One region of the Streptomyces qianjiangensis genome, then DNA from elsewhere that is predicted to be linked to it. Evidence: riboswitches for the same ligand, from Rfam matches in the RefSeq annotation. Region 1 holds a riboswitch; the other holds the start of a gene.
The links. A riboswitch is a leader RNA that binds a small molecule or an ion and turns the genes downstream of it on or off. The one in region 1 is predicted to bind glycine.

Region 1 (6,228 bases):
CCGTCGAGAAGGCAGGTCAAGGACGGAGGTCGGCGTGAGAAGCAGCGGCGACGGTACGGCTGGGGGTGCCCCCGGACGCGGGTTCGGGGAGAGCGGTCCGTACCCTCCCTCAAGCTCTCAGCTGCGTTCGAGCAGGGGGTACGCCCATCCCGGCGGCGCGGTCGGCCACGTCCCCCAGCGGCCCTCGGCCGTGCCGAACAGCAAAGGGGCGGGGCCCATGGCGTCCGAGGAGATCGGCTACCGCGGTCCGACGGCCTGCGCGGCCGCCGGCATCACCTACCGGCAGCTCGACTACTGGGCCCGCACGGGTCTGGTCGAGCCGAGCGTGCGGCCCGCGTACGGGTCGGGCACGCAGCGTCTGTACAGCTTCCGGGACGTCGTCGTCCTGAAGATCGTCAAGCGGTTCCTGGACACCGGGGTCTCGCTGCAGAACATCCGTACCGCCGTCGTGCACCTCAGAGAACGCGGTTTCCGCGACCTGGGGCGCATGACGCTGATGAGCGACGGTGCCACGGTCTACGAGTGCACCTCGCCGGACGAGGTGCACGCCCTGCTCCAGGGCGGTCAGGGCATCTTCGGCATCGCGGTGGGCGTGGTGTGGCGGGACGTGGAAAGCGCGCTCTCCCAGCTGCACGGTGAACGCATCGACACGGGCGAGACCCTTGTGGGGCACAACCCCGCCGACGAGCTCGCGCGGCGGCGCAACCGGGCCGTCTGAGGAGAGGTCCCCGGGCGCGGCCGACCGCGCCCCGTCCCGTTCCTTTCCGGGGCGTTGTCAGTGGCGTGGTGCAGCATCGGAGTTGTGAGAAACGCGCCCACGATCCTGCATCTCGACATGGATGCCTTCTTCGCCTCGGTGGAGCAGGCATCCAAGCCGAGCCTGCGCGGGAAGGCCGTCGTCGTGGGCGGGCTCGGACCTCGCGGAGTGGTCGCCACGGCGTCGTACGAGGCGCGGGTCTTCGGGGTCCACTCGGCGATGCCCATGGCCCAGGCGCGTCGGCTGGCTCCGAACGCGGCGTATCTCGTGCCGCGCTTCAGCCTGTACCGGACGGTCAGCGAGCAGGTGATGGGGCTGCTGCGCGAGCTGTCCCCCCTGGTGGAGCCGCTGAGCCTGGACGAGGCGTTCGTCGATCTGGAGGCCGGGGGAGCGGCCTGGGACGAGGAGTCCGCACGGCTGGCCGGGGCCAAGCTGCGCGGGGACATACGGGCCGTCACGGGGCTCACCGGGTCGGTGGGGCTCGCGGCGTCGAAGATGCTCGCCAAGATCGCCTCCGAGCAGGCCAAGCCGGACGGGCTGGTGCTGATCGAACCGGGGACCGAGCGGGCGCTGCTGGGCCCGATGTCGGTGCGGACGCTGCCAGGGGTCGGCCCGGCGACGGGCGACCATCTGCGAAGAGCCGGGATCACCACGGTGGACGAGATCGCCGAGGCGGGCGAGGACGAGCTCGTACGGCTGCTGGGCAAGGCTCATGGGCACGGGCTGTACGCCATGGCGCTGGCGCACGACGAGCGGCCCGTGGTGGCCGAGCGGGAGACCAAGTCGGTCTCGGTCGAGGACACGTACGACGTGGACATCCACGACCGGCTCAGAGTGGGTCTTGAGGTGCAGCGGCTCGCCGAGCGGTGCGTACGGCGGCTGCGCGGGGCCGGGCTGTCGGGCCGGACCATCGTGCTGAAGGTGCGGCGGTACGACTTCTCCACGCTCACCCGGTCCGAGACGCTCCGTGGGCCCACGGACGATCCGGCGGTGGTGCGGGAGGCCGCCGCGCGGCTCCTCGACTCGGTGGACACGACGGGCGGTGTACGGCTGCTCGGCGTGGGCGTCTCCGGACTCGCCGACTACACACAGGAGGACCTCTTCGCGCAGGCGGCGGGCGAGCGGGCCGACGTGGTGCCGGAGGAGAGCGTGGCCGAGCCGGAGCAGGACATCCCGGCCCCTGCCGAGCGGCACTGGTCGCCCGGTCATGACGTGCGGCACACCGAGTACGGACACGGCTGGGTGCAGGGCAGCGGACTGGGCCGGGTCACCGTGCGCTTCGAGACGCCGCACTCGGAGCCCGGGCGGGTGCGGACGTTCCGGGCCGACGACGGGAACCTGGAGCCGGCGGATCCGTTGCCGTTGGTCCTGGGAGCGGGGGAGGGAGACGCCGAGCGGGGCTCCGGGCGAGCCCGGGTCGGGGAGGGTGGGGGCGACGTGGCCGAGGGCGGATCAGGGGTGGCTCGCGGCGGGCCGGAGCGGAGCGTGGGGGAGCCTCGGGCCGCGACCACGCCGCCGTGAGGCGGTCGCCGGGACCCGGATGGGTTGCCGGCGTGTGAGACGGGCGCGGAAGGCATGGAGGCTGCTCCGGCCCGCCCTGCTGTTTCCTCGGTCACCCCACCCGTTCGGCCTCAGGCCTCGTCCGTGCCTGCCAGGTTGCCGAAGTCGTGGTCGGGGAGTCGGGGCGGTGGGGCCACGTCCAGGCCGTAGTGGTGGTAGAGCTGGAGCTCCTGCTCCGGGGAGAGATGGCGGCCCACACCGAAGTCGGGCGCGTCCTTGATGAGGGCTCGGTCGAACGGGACGTGGAGGGTGCCCTCGACCAGTTCACTGGGCTCCAGCGGGACGAACGCGTCCCGCGAGAACAGACCGGTGCGTATGGCCGCCCACTCCGGCATGCCGGTCGCGTCGTCGAGGTACACCTCGTCGATCGTGCCGATCTTGGTGCCATTGCGGTCGAACGCCTTGCGGCCGATCAGGTTGCGCGGATCGATGTCGGTCTGCACGGGCCCTCCACTTGGTCGCAACTCATCCGTAAGCACTACAAAAGAGCACAATCAAGGAGGCGGCCACTCGAAGGCCCGGGCGTTGACCTCGCTGGTAGTCTTGCAAACGGCTGCTGACCCCGTGCGGGAGAGTCCTCCGGACACCATCGGAGGCGCCGAAGGAGCAAATCCTCCCCGGAATCTCTCAGGCTCACGTACCGCACGGACGAGGTCACTCTGGAAAGCAGGGCGGGTGTCGACGGCTTCCGCTCTCACCGACGGTGAAAACCGGTGCCCTTCGGGCGACCCGGTGAAGCTCTCAGGTTGAGATGACAGAGGGGGAGGCCGTCGGGGTGCCCGTGCCGGGGTGCCCCTCGAAGGTCGCGTCAGACCAGGAGGCCTCCGCAATGACCGCCCAGCGCATTCCGCTCACCGAGCTCGAACAGGGCATCCCCTTCGAACAGCGCCACATCGGGCCCGACCAGGAGGCGCGGGCCAAGATGCTCGCGCACGTCGGTTACGGCTCGCTCGACGAGCTCACCGCCACCGCGGTGCCGGATGTGATCAAGAACGCCGACGCGCTCGATCTGCCGGGCGCCCGGACCGAGGCCGAGGTGCTCGCCGAGCTGCGCTCGCTCGCCGACCGCAACCAGGTGCTCGGCTCGATGATCGGACTCGGGTACTACGGGACCTTCACCCCGCCCGTCATCCTGCGCAACGTCATGGAGAACCCCGCCTGGTACACGGCCTACACGCCCTACCAGCCGGAGATCTCCCAGGGGCGCCTCGAGGCCCTGCTGAACTTCCAGACCATGGTCGCCGACCTCACCGGCCTGCCGACCTCGGGCGCGTCCCTCCTCGACGAGGGCACGGCCGCCGCCGAGGCGATGGCACTGTCCCGGCGCATGGGCAAGAACAAGAAGGGCCTGTTCCTGGTCGACGCGGACGCGCTGCCGCAGACCGTCGCCGTGATCGAGACCCGCGCCGAGCCGGCCGGCGTCGAGGTCGTGGTCGCCGACCTCAGCGGCGGTATCCCGGCCGAGATCGCCGAGCGCGAGATCAACGGCGTGCTCGTCCAGTACCCGGGCGCCTCCGGTGCCGTACGGGACATCAAGCCGATCGTCGACCAGGCGCACGAGCTCGGCGCGCTCGTCACCGTCGCCGCCGATCTGCTCGCCCTGACCCTGCTGGTCTCGCCGGGCGAGCTCGGCGCGGACATCGCCGTCGGCACGACCCAGCGCTTCGGCGTGCCGATGGGCTTCGGCGGACCGCACGCGGGCTACATGGCCGTGCACGAGAAGTTCGCGCGCAGCCTGCCCGGGCGCCTCGTCGGCGTCTCCGTCGACGCCGACGGCCACAAGGCCTACCGGCTCGCCCTGCAGACCCGCGAGCAGCACATCCGCCGCGAGAAGGCGACCAGCAACATCTGCACCGCGCAGGTGCTGCTGGCGGTGATGGCGGGCATGTACGCCGTCTACCACGGGCCGGAAGGCCTCAAGACCATCGCGCGCCGCACCCACCGCTACGCCACGATCCTCGCCGAGGGCCTCAAGGCCGGCGGCGTCGAGATCGTCCACGGCGCCTACTTCGACACGCTGACCGTCAAGGTCACCGGCCGCGCCGACGAGATCGTCGCCGCCGCCCGGGACAACGGCGTCAACCTCCACCGGGCCGACGCCGACCACGTCTCCATCGCCTGCGACGAGACCACCAACCGCGCCCAGCTGGCCGCCGTGTGGTCGGCGTTCGGCATCGAGGGTGACATCGAGGCGCTGGACGCGGCGACGGCACAGGCCCTGCCGGGCGCGCTGCTGCGCTCCGACGCCTACCTCACCCACCCGGTCTTCCACGAGCACCGCTCCGAGACGGCGATGCTGCGCTACCTGCGCAAGCTGGCCGACCGCGACTACGCGCTCGACCGCGGCATGATCCCGCTCGGCTCCTGCACCATGAAGCTGAACGCGACCACCGAGATGGAGCCGGTCACCTGGCCCGAGTTCGGTCAGCTGCACCCCTTCGTGCCGGCCGAGCAGGCCGAGGGGTTCCTCACGCTCATCCGTGAGCTGGAGGAGCGCCTCGCCGAGGTCACCGGCTACGACAAGGTCTCCCTGCAGCCCAACGCCGGCTCCCAGGGCGAGCTGGCCGGTCTGCTGGCGGTCCGTGGCTACCACCGCGCCAACGGCGACGAGCAGCGCACCATCTGTCTGATCCCGTCCTCCGCGCACGGCACCAACGCCGCAAGCGCCGTGATGGCCGGGATGAAGGTCGTCGTCGTGAAGACCGCCGAGGACGGCGAGATCGACGTCGAGGACCTGCGGGCCAAGATCGAGCAGCACCGCGAGGAGCTGGCCGTGCTCATGATCACGTACCCGTCCACCCACGGTGTGTTCGAGGAGCACGTCGCCGACATCTGCGCCCAGGTGCACGAGGCGGGCGGCCAGGTCTACGTGGACGGCGCCAACCTCAACGCCCTGGTCGGCCTGGCCAAGCCCGGCCACTTCGGCGGCGACGTCTCCCACCTCAACCTGCACAAGACCTTCTGCATCCCGCACGGCGGCGGTGGTCCCGGCGTTGGTCCCGTGGGCGTACGGGCGCACCTGGCGCCGTACCTGCCGAACCACCCGATGCAGCCCGCGGCAGGTCCGGAGACGGGTGTCGGGCCGGTCTCGGCGGCCCCGTGGGGCTCCGCCGGCATCCTGCCGATCTCGTGGGCCTACGTCCGGCTCATGGGCGGCGAGGGGCTCAAGCGGGCCACGCAGGTGGCCGTGCTGAGCGCCAACTACGTCGCCAAGCGTCTGGAGCCGCACTACCCGGTGCTCTACACCGGCCCCGGCGGCCTGGTCGCGCACGAGTGCATCATCGACCTGCGCCCGCTGACCAAGGCGACCGGCGTGAGCGTCGACGACATCGCCAAGCGGCTGATCGACTACGGCTTCCACGCGCCGACGATGTCGTTCCCGGTGGCCGGCACGCTGATGATCGAACCGACCGAGTCCGAGGACCTGGCCGAGCTGGACCGGTTCTGCGATGCGATGATCGCGATCCGCGCGGAGATCGAGAAGGTCGGCTCGGGCGAGTGGCCGGCCGAGGACAACCCGCTGGGCAACGCGCCGCACACGGCGGCCGCGCTGGGTGGGGAGTGGGCGCACGCCTACAGCCGCGAGGAGGCCGTCTTCCCGGCCGGTGTCTCGGCCGCCGACAAGTACTGGCCGCCGGTGCGCCGTATCGACCAGGCCTTCGGCGACCGGAACCTGGTCTGCTCGTGCCCGCCGATGGACGCGTACGAGGGCTGACCGGCCCGAGAGTGCATGCGTGAGGGCTCCCGTCCCGGCCGGGACGGGAGCCCTCACGCATGTCACGCGGTCCCTTCGTGGGTCACGCGGTGGCCACGGACACCTCGGTCGCCTTGATCAGTGCGACGACGGGGGACCCGGCCGTCAGGGCGAGGTCGGCGACGGCGTCCCTGGTGACCGCGGCGGTCAGGGCACC
Region 2 (6,228 bases), 4.6 Mb from region 1:
CTCGACCTCGTCGGCGATCCGGCGGAACTCGGTGAAGTCCAGCTGCCGCGGGTACGCCGACCAGCCCGCGATGATCACCTTCGGACGGTGCTCCTTGGCGAGCCGCTCGACCTCGGCCATGTCGACCAGGCCGGCCTCGTCCACGTGGTAGGCGACCACATTGAACTGCTTGCCGGAGAAGTTCAGCCGCATCCCGTGGGTCAGGTGGCCGCCGTGGGCCAGGTCCAGACCGAGGATGGTGTCGCCGGGCTGGGCCAGCGCGAAGAGCGCGGCCTGGTTGGCCGAGGCGCCCGAGTGCGGCTGCACATTGGCGTACTCGGCGCCGAACAGTTCCTTGACCCGGTCGATGGCGATCTGCTCGGCGACGTCGACGTGCTCGCAGCCGCCGTAGTAGCGGCGGCCCGGGTAGCCCTCGGCGTACTTGTTGGTGAGGACCGAGCCTTGGGCCTCCATGACCGCGGCCGGAGCGAAGTTCTCCGAGGCGATCATCTCGAGGGTGGACTGCTGGCGCAGCAGCTCGGCGTCGACCGCGGCGGCCACGTCCGGGTCGAGCTCGTGCAGGGGCGTGTTCAGGACGGACATACGTCTACGACTCCTCAGCCGGCGGTGTGGGCGGCGTACTCGTCGGCGGAGAGCAGGTCGGCCGGCTCGTCCGCGACGCGCACCTTGAACAGCCAGCCGCCCTCGAAGGGGGCCGAGTTCACCAGGGAGGGGTCGTTGACGACGTCCTCGTTGATCTCGGTGACCTCACCCGTGACCGGCGAGTACAGGTCGGAGACCGACTTCGTGGACTCCAGCTCGCCGCAGGACTCGCCCGCGGTGACCGTGGAGCCGACCTCGGGGAGCTGGGCGTAGACGACATCGCCGAGCGCGTTGGCCGCGAACTCGGTGATGCCGACCGTCGAGACGCCGTCCTCGGCGCCCGACAGCCACTCGTGCTCCTTGCTGTAGCGCAGCTGCTGGGGGTTGCTCATGGCCTGAATTCTCCTGTACGCGGGGATGTGCTGATGACTGGGGGAGTACTGAAACCGCAGGTGAGCAGGGTGATGTGCCCGGCATCACAAACGGGCGGGGTGAGGGCCCCGGTGATCAGTCTCTACTTATGGCGCTTGTAGAAGGGCAGTGCCACGACCTCGTACGGTTCATGGCTGCCGCGGATGTCCACGCCGACGCCCGCCGTACCGGGCGCCGAGTGCGCCGCGTCGACGTAGGCCATCGCGACGGGCTTGCCCAGCGTCGGGGAGGGGGCACCCGAGGTGACCTCGCCGATCACCGCGCCGCCGGCGACGACCGCGTACCCCGCACGGGGGACCCGACGCCCCTCGGCGACCAGGCCGACCAGGACGCGCGGCGGGTTCTGCTCGGCGCGGGCGGCGGCCTCGGTGAGGGCCTCGCGCCCCACGAAGTCGCCCTCCTTCTCGAACTTCACCACCCGGCCGAGTCCGGCGTCGAAGGGAGTGAGGGAGGCCGTCAGCTCGTGCCCGTACAGCGGCATGCCCGCCTCCAGGCGGAGCGTGTCACGGCAGGACAGGCCACAGGGGACCAGACCGACGCCCTCGCCGGCCTTGGTCAGCGCCTGCCACAGCTCGACGGCGTGCTCCGGCTTCACGAACAGCTCGAAGCCGTCCTCGCCGGTGTAGCCGGTGCGGGCGATCAGCGCGGGGACACCGGCGACGGTGCCGGGCAGGCCCGCGTAGTACTTCAGGCCGTCCAGGTCGGCGATGGGGGCACCTCCCTGCACGAGCGGAGTCGAGTGCTTGGGGGAGAGGGACTTCAGGATGCCGGGGGACTCGGGGCCCTGGACGGCGATCAGGGCGTACGCGTCGCGGTCGTCGCGAACCTCGGCGTCGAAGCCGGACGAACGTTCCAGCAGCGCGTCCAGGACCACCTGAGCGTTGGAGGCGTTGGCCACGACCATGTACTCGGTCTCGGCCAGCCGGTAGACGATCAGGTCGTCCAGGATGCCGCCGTCGGCCTGGCAGATCATGGTGTAGCGGGCACGGCCCACCCCGACGGAGCCGATGTTGCCGACGAGCGCGAAGTTCAGGAACTTCGCCGCCTCCGCGCCGGTCACCGTGATCTCGCCCATGTGCGAGAGGTCGAAGAGGCCGGCCTTCGTGCGCACGGCGATGTGCTCGTCGCGCTCCGAGCCGTAACGCAGCGGCATGTCCCAGCCGGCGAAGTCGGTCATGGTCGCACCGAGCGAGCGATGCAGCGCATCGAGCGCGGTATGACGGAGTTCGGTACTGCTCATCGGTCGGTCGTCTCCCAAGGCGATGGGGTCCCCCGCGCGAGCCGAATTCGAGCGTGGGGGAGGGCGAGGTCGTTCCTCCCCATCTGTCATCGGAACCTGAGAGGTTCGCCATGACCACCCCTGTCGGGACGACCAGGACTTGCACCTTGGGTGGGGCCACCTCACGGCGGCCCGCTTTTCAGATGTGCCTCGCCCGCGCGGTAACGGTGCCTGAGAGATTCAAGGGAGGGACTTGCTCCTTCGGCGCCCCGGCAGTGTTGCCGAGGACTCTCCCGCGCGGATTCAAACGGCCGGTATGCAGTTGGCGGCCACATCATTGCACGCCTCGCCCGCGTGCGGCAGGTCGGCTTCTGTAACCGGGCTGTGGCAGTACGCGCACGAAAACGCGAGACACCAGGCATTACCTTCTCTTTACACTCGACGGGCAGGCGGTCTCCGAGCCCAAGGGGAGGACGATCACGGTGAACAGGACCACGGCGTACGCCACGACCACGGGCATGGCACTGCCGAAGCGGCCCGCGGCCCAGGCCCGTGGACGCTGCGACGAGCACCCGGCACCGGTCGTCCGCGATCTGCGCGACCGTGCGGGGCACAGCCCGCACGGCCTGCTCTTCGGCCCCCGCGACCTGGTCGTGATCACCGGCCTGCCGGGCAGCGGCAAGTCCACCCTGATGCGGCGCGCGGTCCGCGGCGCGCGCATCGACTCCCAGGACACCCGCGACCGCTGGGACGCCCGCATGCCCCGCCTCCTGCCGTACGCGCTCTACCGCCCCCTGGTCCGCCTCGCTCATTACGCAGGGCTGCGCCGCGCCCTGCGCTCCGGCGAGGGGGTCGTCGTGCACGACTGCGGCGCCCAGACCTGGGTGCGCGACTGGCTGGCCCGCGAGGCCCGCCGCCGCGGCGGCACCCTGCACCTGCTGCTGCTCGACGTCACCCCGGGCACCGCGCTGGAGGGCCAGCGCGAGCGCGGCCGCGGCGTCTCCCGCTACGCCTTCCTGCGCCACCGCGGGGCCGCCGCCCGCCTCCTGCGCACGGTGGAACGGGGCGAGCTGCCCCCGGGCTGCGGCTCGGCGGTGCTGCTGGACCGGGCGGCGGCGGACGTCCTGCACCGGATCGGCTTCGCGGGGTGAAACCGGGTCACCGGAACCCGCTAGCCTTTCGAGCCATACCAGTGGTTCCCAGCAGGCGGTAGGCAGATGGACTTCCCGGCGGACTTCCCCACGGACTTCCCGGCACAGGCGCACCCCCATCCGCACGGCGGATGGCCCGGCAACGAGCTGGAGGAGGTGCTGTCGGCGTCCCTCGGCGTGCCGTCGGCCGGCGCCCGGATCGTCGAGGTCCTGAGCCGCGCCTTCGTATGGATTCCGCTGCCCAACGGCGGCGGCCCGGACAGCGGTCCCCTCGATCTGCCCACGCTGGAGATAGAGGGCCAGGTGTACGTCCCGGTGTTCAGCTCCGAGGAGCAGTTCCGCCAGGTCGTCGGCTCCCACATGTCGTACACCATCGCGCCCGCCGTGGAGTTCGCCCGCGGTCTGCCCCCGCAGGTCGGCCTCGCCGTCAACCCGGACGGCGTGGTCGGCGTCCCGCTCCCGCCGGCCGCGGTCGCCGAGCTGTGCCGGGCCGGGCGCACCGCACTCGACGGACCCTCGACCGGCGGCCGCGTCCGCCTCTTCGAACCCGACTGGCAGGACGACCCGGTCGACTTCCTCACCGCGGCCTCGGCGGAGTTCGCCGCGGCGGGCGTGGTCGCCACGGCCCGCCGCTGCCTGGCCGCGATCGAGACCGCGGACCCGGTGATGTTCGTGGGCGTCGAACTGTCCCAGTGGGAGGGCGACCTGCGAGCCCTCCCCCTGGAAGCCCTGGGCAAGGCCCTGGGAAAGGTCCCGGTGCGCTGGCCGGTCAACCTCGTACTGCTCGACGTGGCGGAGGACCCGGTGGGCCACTGGATGAGGGCGAACGTCCGCCCCTTCTATCAGCACGGCCACTGAAGCGCGCTTCCCCGACGCGCACCGGGTCTCGAGCCATTGGGCGCTTAAGCTGTTTCCATACGCGGGGCAACTTCTCGAAGAGGCGGTAAACCAGGTGAGCGCGAGCGGCAGCGGCACCGCGACCGGACAGGTCGAGCACATGCTGCGGCAAGTCACGCCCGGGCGTTACGACGCCTACGAGGCGCTGCTGCGCGCACTCGCGACCCCGTCCTCCGGCCAGGTGTGGATGCTCCTGTGGCACGGCCAGGGCGGCTCACCGGACGCCCAGTACGGAAACATGGAGGTCGACGGGTACGGCTACGCCCCCTGCGTCACCTCCGCCCAGGAGCTGTCGGCCAGCGGCTGGAACAGATCGTACGAGGTCGTCGACGGCCTCGACGTGGCCCGCACGCTCTACCCCGACCAGTACGGCCTCTGGCTGAACCCGCACGCGCCCGGCGGCGGCGTGGGCATCCCCTGGCTCGACCTGCGCCGCATCGCCACGGGCCTGGACCGCCAGCCCGCGGGCCCGCTGCGGCTGACCGAACCGGCCATCGAGATCCCCCAGTTCTACGCCCTGCTCGCGCAGAACGCCCACCGCACCCCCGCGGTCCGCTCGCTGCGCCGGGCCTGGGTGCAGCCGGCGCTGGGGGCGCCGTACCTGGCCATCGGCCTGGACGTGTACGACACCTCCCCGCCCGCGGTCGACTCGGTGCGGGCGATGATGCAGCAGTCCGTCGGCGCGGTACCGGACGGGCTGCCGGTGTCGACGGTGGCGATGACGGACGAGTACGACCCGGTCGTGATGTGGATGCGAGCGGGCGCCCGCCCGTTCTACGACCGCGAGGCACACGCGGCTCCCGCCGCAGGCGGGGGCTACTGGGCCCAGCTGCCACAGAGCGGAGCGTACTGAGCCCCGCGGCCAACTTCAGCATGTATGTCCGGGTTTGTCGCTTTGGAGAGATCTTCGCGCGTAGATTTGGGTGAATTTTCGGCTTTTGTTCATCCATAGGCGGTTTGGCGGTGTCCGCCCCCCGCAACTTCCCGTCCGCATAACGGGTAACCACAGCCTGCATCACGGTTGCGCATCCATTCACTGTCAAGTCTGGCAACTGATCGGCGAAGCGTTGAAGACTCCCACTTCAAGGGGTTCGCCCCTGTGTACGACGGACTGAATGAGGCCGCTACCAGCGGCAAGTGCGGGCCGGCTACCGCCGGTTGAGAGGGGTCCCTGCCAGATGACGGCACCATTGCACGAGCCGACTGCGGAAGCGGCCCCGAGCGCGGCCGAAGAAGCGGCGGCTGCCGCTGTCGGTGAAAAGGCCGTACAGGGACGTTCCCTGGGCCGGATCGCCTGGGAGCGCCTCAAGCGGGACAAACTCGCCCTCACGGGTGGCGTGGTCGTGCTTGCCCTCATCGCGCTCGCCCTGCTCGCGCCGGTGATCACCAACCTGCTCGGGCAGGACCCGGACGCCTACCACGAGGGCCTGATCGACCCGCTGTTCGGCACCCCGAAGGGGTCGCTGGGCGGCATCAGCGGAGACCATCTGCTGGGTGTCGAGCCGGTCAACGGCCGCGACATCTTCGCCCGCATCCTCTACGGTGCTCAGGTCTCGCTCCTGGTCGGCTTCCTGTCCGCCATGGTCGCCGTCGTTCTCGGCACCGTGCTGGGCATCCTGGCCGGCTTCTTCGGCGGCTGGGTGGACTCCCTCATCAGCCGCGTCATGGACGGTCTGCTGGCCTTCCCGCAGCTCCTGTTCACCATCGCCCTGGTCTCCGTCATGCCGAACGACATGCTCGGCCTGACCGGCTCCAGCGTGCGGGTGTTCGTGATGATCCTGGTCATCGGGTTCTTCGGCTGGCCGTACATCGGGCGCGTGGTGCGAGGACAGACCCTCTCGCTGCGTGAGCGCGAGTACGTCGAGGCCGCCCGGTCGCTGGGCGCCGGCCGCTTCTACATCCTCTTCAAGGAACTGCTGCCCAACCTCGTCGCGCCCATCGTCGTGT

Region 2: it holds a riboswitch for glycine, as region 1 does, so the genes downstream of both, gcvT (glycine cleavage system aminomethyltransferase GcvT) here and gcvP (aminomethyl-transferring glycine dehydrogenase) in region 1, are expected to answer to the same signal.

The regions. Positions count from the first base shown of each region.
Region 1 is NZ_CP106798.1:1,472,418-1,478,645, reverse strand. It holds gene N8I87_RS06705 (MerR family transcriptional regulator) at 35-718, shown strand; gene N8I87_RS06700 (DNA polymerase IV) at 803-2,278, shown strand; gene N8I87_RS06695 (PRC-barrel domain-containing protein) at 2,389-2,760, opposite strand; glycine riboswitch at 2,875-2,970, shown strand; gene gcvP (aminomethyl-transferring glycine dehydrogenase) at 3,147-6,032, shown strand; gene N8I87_RS06685 (TOBE domain-containing protein) at 6,115-6,228, opposite strand, start outside.
Region 2 is NZ_CP106798.1:6,104,816-6,111,043, forward strand. It holds gene glyA (serine hydroxymethyltransferase) at 1-582, opposite strand, end outside; gene gcvH (glycine cleavage system protein GcvH) at 597-974, opposite strand; gene gcvT (glycine cleavage system aminomethyltransferase GcvT) at 1,097-2,254, opposite strand; glycine riboswitch at 2,328-2,442, opposite strand; glycine riboswitch at 2,443-2,539, opposite strand; gene N8I87_RS28305 (ATP-binding protein) at 2,716-3,384, shown strand; gene N8I87_RS28310 (enhanced serine sensitivity protein SseB) at 3,451-4,242, shown strand; gene N8I87_RS28315 (enhanced serine sensitivity protein SseB C-terminal domain-containing protein) at 4,382-5,134, shown strand; gene N8I87_RS28320 (ABC transporter permease) at 5,460-6,228, shown strand, end outside.